DNA from 2 places in the Kineococcus deserti genome. Region 2 is predicted to be linked to the other one. Evidence: riboswitches for the same ligand, from Rfam matches in the RefSeq annotation. Region 2 holds a riboswitch; the other holds the start of a gene.

Region 1 (7,669 bases), on a different contig from region 2:
GACGGGCTGGTGCACCACAAGGTGTTCGGTCTGCACCAGATCCGCTACGGCGTCGAGCTGCTGCCCTACGACCTGGCCTGGAACCTCGCGGCCGTGGCCGGGCTGGTCGCCGGGACGGTGTTGCTGCTGCGGGCGAGGCGGCGGGAGGCCCGGACGTCGTGATCCCCGGCTGGTTGCTGCTGAGCGCCGCGGGCGCGCTGCTCGCCGGCTACCTCGGGGCGGAGCAGCGCCTGCACCGGCGGGGGGACCGCTGGCCAGTGTCGCGGTCGGCGGCGGCCGTCGGGGCGGTGGTCGCGGTCGCGGCCGCGGGGTTGCTGCCCGTCCGCAGCGCGCTCGAGGAGACCGCCGTGCACCTGCTGGTGACGATGGCGGCGCCGTTGCTGCTGGCGTTGTCCGCACCGGTCAGCCTGGTCCTGCGCACCGTCACGGGCCCGGCTCGTGCCGGTGTGGTGGCCGTGCTGCACAGCCGGTGGGCGCGGACGGTGACGTGGTTGCCGCTGGCCACGGCCCTGGAGGCCGGCGGATTGTGCCTGTACTACCTCGCCCCGTTGCCGCACGGCTGGCACGGGCCCCTCACGGTGCACATGGTGCTGGCCGGCTACCTGTTCTCGGCCGTCCTCGTCGGCCCTGACCCCGTGCCGCGCCGACCGGGGATCCTGCCCTGCTCGCTGGCCCTGCTGTTCGTGTTCGCCGTGCACGGCGTCGTGGCCAAACTGCTGTACGCCGCCGGTGAGGGCACGGCGGCGCAACTGCTGTACTACGGCGGCGACGTCGTGGAGATCGCCACCGCCGTGGCCCTGTTCGCCCGCTGGTACCGGCGCAGCGCACCGCGACCGGCGCGCGGACCCGTCGCCCTGCAGCAGCTCAACCCTGCGGACGGGCGTCCCCGCTGACGTCGCGGGTGGCGCCCTCGGCGACGCGGCTGGCGCCGGCGGCCTCCTCGCGGGCCCGCTTCAGCGCCTCGCCCGGGTCCTCCAGGACGACCTCCTCGAAACCGGTCTCCGGCGCCTCGTCCCGCGGCCGCGGGGCCGCGCCGTCGGATCCCGAGGGATCCGCACCGTGGGCGGTGAACATCGCACCGAAACCCTTCAGCGCGTCGTTCAGCTCGCTCGGCACGATCCACACCTTGTTCGCGTCCCCGCGGGCGATCTGCGGCAGCGTCTGCAGGTACTGGTAGGCCAGCAGCTTCGGATCGGGGTTGCCGCGGTGGATCGCATCGAACACCTGGGTGATGGCCTTGGCCTCACCCTGCGAGCGCAGGATCGCGGCCTGGGCCGAGCCCTCGGCGCGCAGGATGGACGACTGCTTCTCGCCCTCGGCGGTGAGGATCTGCGACTGCTTCAGCCCCTCGGCGTTCAGGATCGCCGCGCGCCGGTCGCGTTCGGCGCGCATCTGCTTCTCCATCGAGTCCTGCACGCTGGCGGGCGGGTCGATGGCCTTGAGCTCGACGCGGTTGACGCGGATGCCCCACCGGCCGGTGGCCTCGTCGAGCACCCCGCGCAGCTGACCGTTGATCTGGTCGCGGCTGGTCAGCGTCTGCTCGAGGTCGAGCGAGCCGATGACGTTGCGCAGCGTGGTGACGGTGAGCTGCTCGATGCCCTGGATGTAGTTCGCGATCTCGTACGTGGCCGACTTCGGGTCGGTCGGCTGGTAGTAGATGACGGTGTCGATGCTGACGACGAGGTTGTCGGAGGTGATGACCGGCTGCGGCGGGAAGGAGACGACCTGCTCGCGCAGGTCGACGTTGGCGCGCACCTTGTCGATGAAGGGGACGAGGAAGTGCAGTCCCGCGTCCAGCGTCCGCGAGTACCGCCCGAGCCGCTCGACGATGACGGCCGTGGCCTGCGGCACGATCCGGATCGTGCGGATGATCACCGTCACCACGAACAGGATGACGAGGACCAGCACGACCAGGGTCACGACGGTGTCCATCAGGTTCTCTCCTCGGGCAGCTGGGCGGGGGTGACGGGTTGCCCGACCACCGCGGTGGCCCCGTCGATGGCGAGGACCACGACGTCCTCGCCCTCGGTGTAGCTCGTGCCCGGCGCCGAGCGCGCCGACCAGGTCTCGCCGACGAGCTTGACCAGCCCGCCGCGGGCGCTGACCTCGGCCAGCACCAGCGCCGGCCGGCCGACCAGCGCCGCGGCGTTCGTCGTCCCCGCGGGGGGCATGTGCAACCGGCGCAGCAGGACGGGGCGGATCGTGCCGATCAGCAGACCCGCCACGGCGGCGGCCACCAGGACCTGCCCGACGAAACCGAGCCCGAGGGCGTCGGCGAGCGCCCCCGCGAGGGCTCCGCCGGCGAGCATGGCGAAGACGAGGTCGATGGCGGTGATCTCGAGGATTCCCAGCACCAGGGCCGAGGCCAGCCACAGCAGCCAGCTGCGGTCGAGCAACGCCTCCAGGAAATCCATGGTGATCACCCCCTGGCGGGGATCCTACCCAGCCGCCGCACAGCCGCCCCGACCCTGCCCGCCACGAGCACGCCCACCACGACCCCGACGAGCGTGCCCAGCGTGTTCATCGCCCAGTCGTCGGTGGTGCAGGACCGGCCCAGCGCCGGCGCCGCCGCCTGGACCGCCTCCACCACCACCGACGACGCCGATCCGCCCAGCGCCACGAGGACCGGACGGCGCACGAGCAGCACCGCGAACACCGCCGGCGGGACGAAGAGCGCGACGTTCGCCAGCAGCTCCACGCTGCCCGGCGTCGGCACGCTGAACCCCACCTCGCACCAGGCCGCGCCGTCCGCGCGCCGGCCCCGGTCGTCCGGGGCCAGCGTCAGGACCAGCACCGGCACCAGCGTCAGGGCGAGCAGCCAGCCGGCCGTCCGTCGGCGCCGCACCAGCAGAGCCAGTGCGGCGCAACCGGCCACGACGAGCACCAGCGCCAGCGGCACCAGCTCGGCGTGCTCGACGAGGAAGGTGGGGACCGCCCCCACGGTCAGTACTCCTCCAGCGGCGGGCAGGAGCAGACGAGGTTGCGGTCCCCGGCCGCCCCGTCGATGCGGCGCACCGGCGGCCAGTACTTGCGCCGCGGGTCCATCCCGCCGGGGTAGACCGCCTCGGCCCGCGAGTACGGGTGGTTCCACTCCCCCACCAGGCAGGCCGCGGTGTGCGGGGCGTGCCGCAGCGGGGAGTCCGCGACGGCCCAGCGGCCCTCGGCGACGTCCTGGACCTCGGCGGCGATGGCGAGCATCGCGTCGCAGAACCGGTCCAGTTCGGCCAGGTCCTCGCTCTCGGTCGGTTCGACCATGAGGGTTCCGGCGACCGGGAACGACATGGTCGGGGCGTGGAAGCCGTGGTCGATGAGCCGCTTGGCCACGTCGTCGACGGTCACGCCCGTCGCCTTGGTCATCGGCCGCAGGTCGAGGATGCACTCGTGGGCGACGAGGCCACCCGGGCCGCGGTACAGCACCGGGAACGCCTTCTCCAGCCGCGCGGCGACGTAGTTCGCGCTCAGCACGGCCTGCACCGTCGCCGCGCGCAGCCCGTCCGGCCCCATGAGCCGCAGGTACGCCCACGGGATGGGCAGGATCCCGGCCGACCCGAACGGTGCGGCGGACACCATGCCGACGCCCTGACCGTCCTGCTGGGCCTGTGGCGAGGTGGAGGGCAGGAACGGCGCCAGGTGCGAGCGCACCGCGACGGGCCCCACGCCCGGGCCCCCGCCGCCGTGCGGGATGCAGAACGTCTTGTGCAGGTTCAAGTGCGAGACGTCGGCGCCGAACCGGCCGGGCCGGGCCAGCCCGACGAGCGCGTTGAGGTTGGCCCCGTCGACGTAGACCTGCCCGCCCGCGTCGTGCACGAGCGCGCAGACCTCGCGGATCGACTCCTCGTACACCCCGTGGGTGGAGGGGTAGGTGACCATGAGGGCGGCGAGGTCGTCGGCGTGCTGGGCGACCTTGGCGCGCAGGTCGGCCAGGTCGACGTTGCCGGCCTCGTCGCAGGCCACCACCACGACCTTCAACCCGGCCATGACGGCGCTGGCGGCGTTGGTGCCGTGCGCCGAGCTCGGGATGAGGCAGACCGTCCGCCGAGCGTCGCCGTTGGCGAGGTGGTGGGCGCGGATGGCCAGCAGCCCGGCGAACTCCCCCTGCGATCCGGCGTTGGGCTGCAGGGAGACCGCGTCGTAGCCGGTGACCTCGGCCAGCCAGCGTTCGAGGTCGGCCACGAGTTCGGCCGTTCCGGCGAGCTGGTCGGCCGGGGCGTAGGGGTGCAGGTCGGCGAACTCGGGCCAGGAGATCGGCTCCAGTTCCGTGGTCGCGTTCAGCTTCATGGTGCACGAACCCAGCGGGATCATCCCGCGGTCCAGCGCGTAGTCGGCCTCGGACAGCCGGGCCAGGTAGCGCAGCATCGCCGTCTCGGACCGGTGCGTCGAGAACACCGGGTGCGTGAGGAACTGCGAGGTGCGGCGCAGGGCGGCCGGCAGCGCGGGGGCGGCGGTCTCCTGCGCCGGCGCGAGCCCGAACCCGGTCAGGGCGGCGGCGACGTGCGCGGGCGTGGTGGTCTCGTCGACCGTGAGGCCGACGTGGTCGGCGTCGACGAACCGCAGGTTCACCCCGGCGGCCAGCGCCGCGTCGACGACGGCGCGGGCCCGGCCCGGGACCCGGGTCAGCACCGTGTCGAAGAACTCGTCGTGGACAACCTGCACTCCCCCGGCGCGCAGCGCGGCGGCCAGCGCCGCGGCCCGGCGGGCCACCTGGGAGGCGATGGCCCGCAGACCGTCGGGGCCGTGGAAGACGGCGTAGCAGCCGGCCATCACCGCGAGCAGCACCTGCGCGGTGCAGATGTTGGAGGTCGCCCGGTCACGGCGGATGTGCTGTTCGCGGGTCTGCAGCGCCAGGCGGTAGGCGGGGTTGCCGTCGGCGTCGACCGAGACCCCGACCAGCCGGCCCGGCAGCGAGCGTTCCAGTCCCTTGCGGACGGCCAGGTACGCCGCGTGCGGGCCGCCGGCGCCCATCGGGACCCCGAACCGCTGGCTGGAGCCCACGGCGACGTCGGCGCCGAACTCGCCCGGTGCCTGCACCAGCGTCAGGGCCAGCAGGTCGGCGGCCACGACGGCGATCGCCCCGCGGGCGTGCGCGGCGGCCACCACCGGGGCGAGGTCGCGGACCTTGCCGGAGGTCCCGGGGTACTGCAGGAGCACCCCGAAGACGTTCCCGACGGCCGCCAGCGGCTCGGGCGCGTCGAGGTCGACCGTCACGAGCTCGATGCCGAGCGGGACGGCGCGGGTGCGCAGGACGGCCAGCGTCTGCGGCAGCACGTCGGCGTCGACCGCGAACACGGCACCCGCCGGCGCCTTGGACGTGCGCCGCGCCAGCGTCATGGCCTCGGCGGCCGCGGTGCCCTCGTCCAGCAGCGAGGCGTTGGCGACGTCCAGGCCGGTGAGGTCGGTGACGGCGGTCTGGAAGTTCAGCAGGGCCTCCAGCCGGCCCTGGGAGATCTCCGGCTGGTACGGCGTGTAGGCCGTGTACCAGGCCGGGTCCTCCAGCACGTTGCGGCGCACGACGGCCGGGGTGCGGGTGCCGACGTAGCCCAGGCCGATCATCGAGGGCACGACGCGGTTCTTCGCCGCCAGCGCCCGCAGGGCGGCGGTCACCGACGTCTCGTCGAGCGCTCCGGGCAGGTCCAGGACGCCGTCGCGGATCCCGGCCGGGACGGCCCGGTCGACCAGGTCGTCGAGGGAGGACAGGCCGACGACGGCCAGCATGCGCTCGACGGCGGAGGGGTCGGGCCCGATGTGCCGGGCGCTGAACGGGACGGGCGCCGGGTCGGGGGTGACGCCGGGAAGGTCGGCGGTGGGCGCGGACGGCACGGACGGCACGGACGGCGAGGTCAAGGGACTCTCCGGAGGTCGCTGGAACTGCGGGCGGGACCTCCCCGTCTGTCACGCACCCGGGCCGGGTGTGCTCCAGAGCGGCCTGCCTCGTGTGGTCCTTCCGCCTGAGAGGTTCCGGGGATGTTGCCCCTTCGGCGCCCCGGTCCTGGTGCGGTCCGGGATCTCTCCCACGCGAGGTGAACGGCCTGGTGGAACTGCTGGTGGAACTGCTGGTGCCCACTGTACGGGCTGGCCGACGGTAGGTTGTCGCCGTGATCACCCTCGCCGTCTGCAGTGCCAAGGGTGGGGTGGGCAAGACCTCCGTCGTCCTCGGGCTCGCGTCCGCCGCACTGGCCCGTGGAACCAGCACTCTCGTCGTCGACCTCGACCCCCAGGCGGACGCCACGTCCGGCCTGGACGTCACCGCCCAGCGCGACCACGACGTCTCCGCCGTCCTGCGCACCCCCAAGCGCCGGGTCGCCGAGGAGGCCGTCGCGCCCAGCGGCTGGGTGGACGACCACCCGGGGATGCTCGACGTCCTCACCGGGTCGGCGTCGTCGGCCGGGCTGGACACCCCGGACACCGGCGAGGAGGCGCTGAAGGCGCTGCGGCGCGCGCTGGGCAAGGTCGACGAGCACGAACTCGCGCTGCTGGACACCCCACCGTCGCTGAACGGGCTGACCCGCTCGGCGTGGAGGGCGGCCGACGCGGTGCTGGTCGTCTCGGACGCCAGCCGGTTCTCGGTCGCCGCCGTCGACCGCACGGTGCGCGAGGTGCGCAGCCTGCGCTCGGCGCCACGGGTCGTGGGCATCGTCGTCAACCGGTTCGTGCACCGCTCGGGCGAGCAGCGCTTCCGCTACGAGGAACTGCAGGCGCTGTTCGGCGACCTGGTGCTGGAACCCCTGCCGGACCGGGTGGCGGTGCCGCAGTCGCAGGGCGCCGGCGTGCCGTTGCACTCGTTGCGGACCCGGCCGGCCAGAACGCTTGCGGGACAGTTCGACGCGGTGCTGGACCGGGTTCTGCTCACCTCCTGAGGGAACCGGGCGGGGAGCTGGGACGTCCGACGTGCGGGAAGATCGTCGAGCACTTACGGTCGAGTCACTGCGTGTGCCCGGTATCGAAACCCTCGGTTCCGTCCCGCGCCCCCGCGAGCCCTGCGGGTCCAAGGAGGTTCCATGACGTCGTCCAACACCCCGGTCGAACGCCCCCGCGTCGTGCGCGCCGCCCGCACCACCGCCCCGCCGGCCGTCCAGACCCCCGCCCCCGTGCGGGTTCCGGCCCCCGATCCGGACGCCGACCGCATCGTCGCGGTCGTCGAGCGGCTGCGGACCCAGTGGACCCGTTCCGGCGCCGACATCGCCTCCCGGCTGCGGCCCGGTGTCGACGACGCGCGGCTGGACGCGGTCGAACGTCAGATGGGTCTGCTGGTCCCGCGCGGGGCTCGCGCCTGGTGGCGGACGGTGGACGGCGTGGACCCGGTCCGCACCGCCTTCCGCGTCAGCGCACCCACGGTCGGACCCGGCGGCTGGGTTCCGCTGACGCTGGAGGAGGCCGTGCGCCGTGCGACGGGACGAGGCCCGGGACTGGCCTCGCCGCCCGCGTTGCTGCCGGTGTTCGCCCGTGACGAGGAACTCCTGGCCGTCCGGCTCGGCTCCAGCCGCGCCGTCGTCGAGCAGCTGGTCCTGACCGAGGACGGCGAGAGCTACCAGCACGGCTGGCGCGTCGACCTGCACGACCTGCTGAGCACCTGGGCGGACTCGCTGCTGGCGGCCGTCATCTGGCTGCCCGACACCCACGACTGGGTCACCGACCCCTTCGCCCTGCAGGCCCTGCCCCGCGCCGAGCTGCT
Region 2 (7,669 bases):
GCACGTCGGCCCTGGTCGCGTCCCTGCAACCGGCCCTGGTGCTCGCCGCGGGCGCGCTGCTCGACGGGCACCGCTGGCGCCCCGCCCACCTGGCCGGACTCGCGCTGGGCACCACCGGCGTCGCCCTGACGGCCCTGGGCGACCTGCGTGCCGGGGTGGCCGTCGCGGCGCTGGTCCTGCCCGCGGCGGCGATGCTGTCGCTGTCCGCCGGAACCCTGCTGCAGCAACGCTGGTCGTCGGGGTCAGCGCTGCCGGTGATGCCGACGCTGGCCGTCCAGTCGACCGTCACGGCGGGGTTGTTCACCGCCGTCGCCGCCGGCACCGGCGGACTCACCCCGCCGGCGACGGCGGGTTTCCGGATCGCCGTGGCCTGGGCGGCGCTCGCCGGGATCGCCAGCTACGGCGTCTACCACCTCGTCACCACCCGGGACGGGGCGGGCCGGGCCAGCACCCTGCTGTACCTGACCCCCGCGGCCACGGCGTTGTGGGCCGCGGCGATGTTCGGCCAGCCGCTGCGCGCCGCGACCCTGCTCGGCCTGCTCGTCAGCGCGGCGGCCGTGGTCCTGCTGCGGGACACGCCCGGGACTCGCGAGGCGGTCAGCACTCCGGAACGTTCACTCCCACCGCGGGCCGCCCCACGACCGTGAGCGCGAGGCCGCCGAGGGAGGTCTCCTTGTACTCCGAGCGCATGTGCGCCCCCGTCTGCCGCATCGTCGCGATCGCGGTGTCGAGGCTGACGACGTGGCTGCCGTCGCCGCGCATCGCGGTGCGGGCCGCGTGGATCGCGGTCGTGGCACCCACGGCGTTGCGCTCGATGCACGGGATCTGGACGAGCCCGCCGACGGGGTCGCAGGTCAGCCCGAGGTGGTGCTCGACGGCGATCTCGGCCGCGTTCTCCACCTGCTCGGGAGTTCCGCCGAGGACCTCGGCCAGCCCGGCGGCAGCCATCGCGCTGGCCGAGCCGACCTCGCCCTGGCAGCCGACCTCGGCCCCGGAGATCGACCCGGTCTCCTTGAGGACGATCCCGATCCCGCCGGCCGCGAGCAGGAACCGGACGGTTCCGGCGTCGTCGGCGCCGGGGACGAAACGGCGGTAGAAGTGCAGGACGGCGGGCACGATGCCGGCCGCGCCGTTGGTGGGCGCGGTGACGACACGCCCGCCCGCGGCGTTCTCCTCGTTGACGGCCAGGGCGAACAGGCTCACCCAGTCCATGGCGTGCAGGACGTCGGCGCTGCCCTCCTCCTGCAGGAGCTGGCGGTGCAACCGCGGAGCCCGGCGGCGCACCCCCAGCCCGCCGGGAAGGGTTCCGTCGGTGACCAGCCCGCGCTCGACGCAGGCGGCCATGGCGGCGAAGATCCGCAGCAACCCCTCGTCCACCTCGGCGGCCGGGCGGCGGCTCTCCTCGTTGCGGCGCACCAGTCCCGCCACACCCAGCCCGATCCGGCGGCAGTTCTCCAGCAGTTCCGCGGCGGTGCGGAAACCGAACGGCAACTCCTCCTCCGGACCCGCGACGGGTTCGGCGGCGTCGAGCGGGTCGTCGCGGACGAAACCCCCGCCGACCGAGTACGAGGTGCGTTCGGCGACCACCGCGCCGTCGGCGTCGCGGGCCGTGAACACCATGCCGTTCGGGTGCGCCGGCAGCGAGGTGCGGCCGACGAGCCGGACGTCGGCGTCGAGGTCGAAGGCGACGGCGTGCCGACGCAGGACGCGCAGTTCGCGCCTCGCGCGGACCTCGTCCAGGAGACCCGTCACGGCGTCGGGGTCGAGGAGTTCGGGGCGCTCCCCCAGCAGGCCGAGCACGACCGCGCGGTCGCTGCCGTGCCCGCGGCCGGTCGCCCCCAGCGAGCCGTGGAGGTCCACCGTGATCGCCCGGACCCGGTCCAGCGCGCCGTCCGCGGCGAGCCCTTCGGCGAACGCGAGCGCCGCCCGCATCGGGCCGACGGTGTGCGAACTGGAGGGGCCGACGCCGATCGAGAACATGTCGAACACGGACAGCGCCACGGTTCAGCGGTCCCGACGGTAGAACGGCAGCTGCACGACCTCGACGGGCAGCTCGGTTCCGCGCACGTCGACGGTGAGCGCCGTGCCGGCAGCGGCGTGCGCGGCCTCGACGTACCCCATGGCGACGGGGTACCCCAGGGTGGGCGACAGCGCCCCGCTGGTGACCTGCCCGACGACGGCCCCGTCGGCCAGCACGGCGTACCCGGCGCGCGGCGCCCGGCGGCCGCTGCCGCGCAGTCCCACCAGCACCCGCGTGGGCGGTTCCTCCGAGAGCCGTCGCAGGGCCTCGAGCCCGACGGCACCGGGTTCCTTGTCGAGCTTCACGATCCGGCCCAGGCCGGCCGCGTAGGGGCTGACCTCGCGGGACAGTTCGTGCCCGTACAGCGGCATGCCCGCCTCCAGCCGCAGGGTGTCGCGGCAGGCCAGCCCGGCGGGGACCCCGCCGTGCTCGCGGGCGGCTTCCAGCAGCAGGTTCCAGACCCGCTCGGCCTGCTCGACGGGAGCGAACACCTCGAAGCCGTCCTCACCGGTGTAGCCGGTGCGGGCCACCAGCACGTCCACACCGTCGAGCACCGCCGGGGTGCAGCGGTAGTAGCCGAGCGCGGTGAGGTCGGCGTCGACCAGCGGGTCGACGATTGCCACCGACGCCGGGCCCTGGACGGCCACGAGGGCCCAGCGGGCGGTCTCGTCGGCGACGTGGGCGTCGTGAGGGCGGGCGCGGTCGGCGATCGCGACGACGACGGGTTCGACGTTGGCGGCGTTGGCCACGACGAGGAACTCGGTCTCGCCGAGCCGGTAGGTGACCAGGTCGTCGACGATGCCGCCGGCGTGGTCGACGACCATGCCGTAGGCGGCCCGGCCGATCGGCATGGTCGAGGGCCGGCCGACGAGGGCGGCGTCGAGGGCCTGCGCGGCCTGCGGTCCCGTGACGCGGATCTCCCCCATGTGGGACAGGTCGAAGACGCCGGCGCTGGAGCGGACGGCCTGGTGCTCGGCGAGGTCGGAGGCGTAGCGCACCGGCATCGACCAGCCGGCGAAGTCGGTGAAGGACGCACCGAGTGCCGCGTGGGCCGCTGCGAGCGGGCTGGCGGTCGGGACTGTCCTGGCGGTCGTGGCCAAGGGGGCTCCTCTCGTCACGACCGCACGGCGCGGTCGCGTACCGGACCCCCTCTGTCACGGGACCTGAGAGCTTCACCGACGGCACTGGTCGTGCCGCACGGCTTTCCCCGTCGGTGAGGACCCCCTCGGGTCCTGCTTTCCAGAGCGGCCTGCCCGCGGCGGTACGTGGACCTGAGAGGTTCCGGGGTGGTTGCTCCTTCGGTGCCCACCGCGCGGGGTGGGACTCTCCCGCCGGGGCGCAGCGGCCGTGTGTTCAGTTCTGAGCAGAAGCGTGACACACGACCGCCGCGCCGACCAGCTGCGGACCGGCTACAGCTCCCCGGTGAGGAACTGGGCCCGGCCGTGCCCGAAGGACCAGTCGGCGTCGGAGTTCTCCACGACGGAGACGACGACGTCGCTGGGGGCGATGCCGCACTCCTTCTCGAGGTTGCGGGTGAGCAGGCGGTAGAACGCCTCCTTCTGCTCCCGGCTGCGCTGCCGGCTGGTCATCTGCAGCAGCACCACGGCGTCGGTGCGCTCGATGCCGAGGTCGGTGTCGTGCACGACGAGCTCGCCGCGCGGGTGCTGGTGGACGACCTGGTAGCGGTCACCACCGGGGACTTCGAACGCCTCCACGACGGCGTCGTGGGCGGCGTCGAGCAGGGCACGCAGCTCCTCGGGGCTGCGGCCGGCGACGAGGTCGAAGCGGAGCAGGGGCACGGGCACCTCCAGGACGACAACTTTGTCCTGTCATTCTGACATGAGAGCGGCCGCGCACGGAACCCCCGTCGTCGCCCGCACGACCAACGGCCTCGGGCGGCTTGACAGCGGCGGCGTTCGAACCGATTCTTGCCGTGCTCTTTCAAACCGGTTTGAAAGCCGCGCCGACGACGGCGCGGAACTCCTCCACCCGCCCTTCCCGGAAGGCTCACGACGATGTCTGCCACACCTGCGCGTCCCCTCGGGGTCGCCGTCATCGGGGCCGGCATGGCCGGCCGCGCCCACCTCGCCGGCTACCGCGCCGCCACGACGCTGACCGGTGGCCCCTACGGCGAGGGCCTGCCCCCCGTCCGCCTCGTCGCCGTCGCCGACGCCCACGAACCCTTCGCGACGGCCGCGGCGGCCCGCTACGGCTACGACCGCCCCGAGACGTCGTGGCAGGCGGTCGCCGAGGCCGACGACATCGACGCCGTGAGCGTCGTCGTCGCCAACCACCTGCACCGCGAGGTCGTCGAGGGCCTGCTCGCCGCCGGCAAGCACGTGCTGTGCGAGAAGCCGCTGGCCCCCTCGGTCGCCGACGCCGAGGCGATGGTGGCCGCGGCCGCCGCCCGTCCCGACCAGGTCGCCGCCGTCGGTTTCACCTACCGCCGTTCCCCCGCGATCAACGCCCTGCGCGAGCAGGTCCTGAACGGCCACCTCGGCGCGGTCCGCCACTTCAACGGGCACTACTGGTGCGACTACGCGGCGAACCCGGACGCGCCGATCAGCTGGCGGTACAAGGGCGGGCCGGGTTCCGGCGCCCTGGCCGACATCGGCAGCCACCTGGTCGACCTGGGCGAGTTCTTCTGCGGCCCCTTGGAGTCGGTGCGCGGCACCGTCTTCTCACAGGTCACCACGCGCCGGCCGAAACCCGTCGGCGCGGTCGTCGGACACGCCATGGCCGAGGTCGGCACCGAGTTCGAGGACGTCGAGAACGAGGACCTGGTCACGTTCACCGCCTCCTTCGCGGGCGGCGCCACGGGCACCTTCTCGGTGTCCCGCATCGCACACGGCCTGCCCAACGGGCTGGGGTTCGAGATCTTCACCGAGAACGGCGCCGGGGCGTTCGACCTGAACCGGACCGGCGAGTTCACCATCGCCGACTCCACGGCACCCGGCGTGATCAACGGGTACCGGCAGGTCCTCGTCGGCCCCGGGCACCCCTACGTCGCCGGTGGGCTGCCGATGGACTTCCCCAGCGTCGGGCACGGCCAGGCCGACTTCTTCACCTTCCAGTGCCGGGCGTTCCTCAACGAGGTCGCCGGGGGCGTCGGAACCCCGATCGGAGGGCTGCCCGTGGTGCCGCCGCTGGCCCACGGCCTGCACAACCTGCGCGTGCTGGAGGCGGTCACGAAGGCCGCCGACGGCAAGGGCGAACTCGTTCCCGTCGACTGATCCGGAGAAGACCGTGAAACTGGGCGTCTACAACGCGATCCTGCACGACCGTCCCCTGCCCGAGGCGCTGCAGGTCATCGCCGGCCTCGGCCTGACGGGGATCGAACTGAACTCCGGCGGGTTCCTCCCGCCGGTCCACATCCCCACCTTCGACGACATCCTCGTCAGCGACACCGCACGCGACGACTTCCTCGGGACCTTCGAGGGCACCGGCGTCTCCCTCGCGGGCCTGAACTGCAACGGCAACCCGCTGCACCCGGACGAGGCCATCGGCGACGAGCACGCCGAGGACGTGCGCCGCTCGATCCGGCTGGCCCACCGTCTCGGCGAGCACCGCGTCGTGACGATGTCCGGTCTGCCCGGCGGCGAGCCCGGCGCGACCCGCCCGAACTGGATCGTCAACGCCTGGAACTCCGCCGCGCTCGACGTCCTGGAGCACCAGTGGTCGGTGGCGGTCCCGTTCTGGAAGGAGATCGACGCGCTCGCCCGCGACCACGACGTGAAGGTCGCCCTCGAACTGCACCCGCAGAACCTGGTGTTCAACCCGGCCGGGATCCGCGAGCTGGTCGAGCGCACCGGCGCCACGAACGTCGGCGTCGAACTCGACGCCTCGCACCTGTTCTGGCAGCAGATGGACCCCGTCGCCGTCGTGCGCGACCTGGGGCCGTTGGTGTTCCACGCCGCCGCCAAGGACGTCCGGATCAACCCCGCCGCCGCGGTCTACGGCGTGCTGGACAACCGGTTCCGCCGCCTCGACCCGAGCGAGGACCGCACGAACCTCGGCGGCGACGAGTGGGTCAACGAGTGGCCGGAGGATTCCGCGTGGGACTTCGTCGCCCTCGGCAAGGGCCACGACACCGCGTTCTGGGCCGAGTTCCTGCGCGCCCTGCACGAGGTCGACCCCGACATGGCCTGCAACATCGAGCACGAGGACGTCTCGCTCGGCCGCGTCGAGGGCCTCGAGGTCGCCGCCGGCGTGCTGCTGGAGGCCGCGGAGTCCGCCGGCGTCTGATCACCCGCCGGTGTCGGAGGGTGCCCGGTCCCGGAGCCGGGCACCCGTCGGCCATGCTGGAGGCATGGTCACCGACGACACCACCCGGGCCGCCGCCGTGCACGCCTGGTCCTTGGACCGCACCCTGGGGAGGTTCCGCGCGGGCGCCACGGGCGACCCCACCGGCCTGCCGCTGCTGGAACTGCCCCGGGAACTGCGCGCCCGCGGGTACCGCACCGTGCAGCTGTGCCACTTCCACCTCCCCCACCGCGACGCCGGCTACCTGGACGAACTGCGCGCCGCGCTGGCCGAGGCGGACGTCGTCCTGGACGCGCTGCTCGTCGACGACGGCGACCTGACGCACCCGCAGGACGGCCCGCGCGAGGAGGCCTGGATCTCCTCCTACCTCGACGACGCGGCGGCCCTCGGCGCCCGCCGGATGCGCGTCGTCGCCGGCAGGACCCGCACGGAGGACGCCCAGCGGGTGAGCTCGCAGGCCCTGGGCCGCATCGCCGCCCGCGCCGGCGACGTGCGCCTCGTCACCGAGAACTGGCTCGGGGTGACCGCCGACGCCGCCGACGTCGAGGCGATCCTGGACCCCCTCGACGGCGCCGTCGGGCTGCTGGTCGACCTCGGGAACTGGACCGGTCCGGGCAAGTACGCCGAGCTGGCCGCGGTCACCCGCTACGCCGAGACCTGCCACGCCAAGGCGCACTGGAACGGTTCCTCCGTCGACGAGGAGGACTACCGCCGCAGCGTCTCGACCGTCCTGGACAACGGGTACACCGGACCGTTCTGCCTCGTCTACGACGCCGAACCCGGCGACGAGTGGGCCGGGCTCGGCGTCCAGCGCACGATCGTGGAGGACGAACTGGGCCGCCGTGCGTAGACCGGCCGGCCGGGTGCGCGTCACCCCCGCCGCGAACCCGTGAGGTGCTCGCCCAGCGGGACCAGCGCGTCGGTGGACTCCGCCCCGAGCGACTGGCCCTGCACGGTGCGCACCTCCCGCGGGTCGTCGGCCAGCGCCCGGCGCAGCAACTCGTCGAGCGGGACGGCCTGCGGCCCGGCCAGGTCCGTCGTCGTGCCCGAGGGTCGCCCGGTGGCGGTCCGCGCCAGCAGGTCGACGACGTCGGCGAGCGGGACCGGTTGCAGCAGCGTCCGTGCCGCCAGCACCGCACCGTCGACGGTCAGCCAGTCGGCGAGGGTCGGCACGAACTCGACGAACTGGGTGGCCCGCACGATCGAGAACGGGACGTCCCCGCCCCGCACGGCGTCCTCCCCGGCGACCTTGCCGGCGTAGTAGCCGTTGGCCAGGGCCCGGTCGGCGCCGACGATCGAGAGCAGCACGTGGTGGCGCACCCCCGCGCTCTGCTCGGCCGCCAGCAGCCGCTCGGTGGTTCCCCGGAAGAACGCCGTGGCCGCCCC

Evidence for each region. A riboswitch is a leader RNA that binds a small molecule or an ion and turns the genes downstream of it on or off. The one in region 2 is predicted to bind glycine.
Region 1: it holds a riboswitch for glycine, as region 2 does, so the genes downstream of both, gcvP (aminomethyl-transferring glycine dehydrogenase) here and gcvT (glycine cleavage system aminomethyltransferase GcvT) in region 2, are expected to answer to the same signal.

What each region holds. Positions count from the first base shown of each region.
Region 1 is NZ_JBJLSI010000034.1:158-7,826, reverse strand. Features, by position in the region: gene ACRYR2_RS20490 (DUF2243 domain-containing protein) at 1-162, shown strand, start outside; gene ACRYR2_RS20485 (cytochrome c oxidase assembly protein) at 159-893, shown strand; gene ACRYR2_RS20480 (SPFH domain-containing protein) at 865-1,932, opposite strand; gene ACRYR2_RS20475 (NfeD family protein) at 1,932-2,414, opposite strand; gene ACRYR2_RS20470 (VanZ family protein) at 2,420-2,941, opposite strand; gene gcvP (aminomethyl-transferring glycine dehydrogenase) at 2,944-5,817, opposite strand; glycine riboswitch at 5,924-6,021, opposite strand; gene ACRYR2_RS20460 (ParA family protein) at 6,093-6,854, shown strand; gene ACRYR2_RS20455 (SMI1/KNR4 family protein) at 6,996-7,669, shown strand, end outside.
Region 2 is NZ_JBJLSI010000023.1:5,843-13,511, reverse strand. Features, by position in the region: gene ACRYR2_RS16690 (DMT family transporter) at 1-647, shown strand, start outside; gene ACRYR2_RS16685 (L-serine ammonia-lyase) at 598-2,001, opposite strand; gene gcvT (glycine cleavage system aminomethyltransferase GcvT) at 2,005-3,120, opposite strand; glycine riboswitch at 3,166-3,268, opposite strand; glycine riboswitch at 3,270-3,361, opposite strand; gene ACRYR2_RS16675 (tautomerase family protein) at 3,430-3,819, opposite strand; gene ACRYR2_RS16670 (Gfo/Idh/MocA family protein) at 4,036-5,253, shown strand; gene ACRYR2_RS16665 (sugar phosphate isomerase/epimerase family protein) at 5,267-6,265, shown strand; gene ACRYR2_RS16660 (sugar phosphate isomerase/epimerase family protein) at 6,330-7,133, shown strand; gene ACRYR2_RS16655 (SDR family oxidoreductase) at 7,154-7,669, opposite strand, start outside.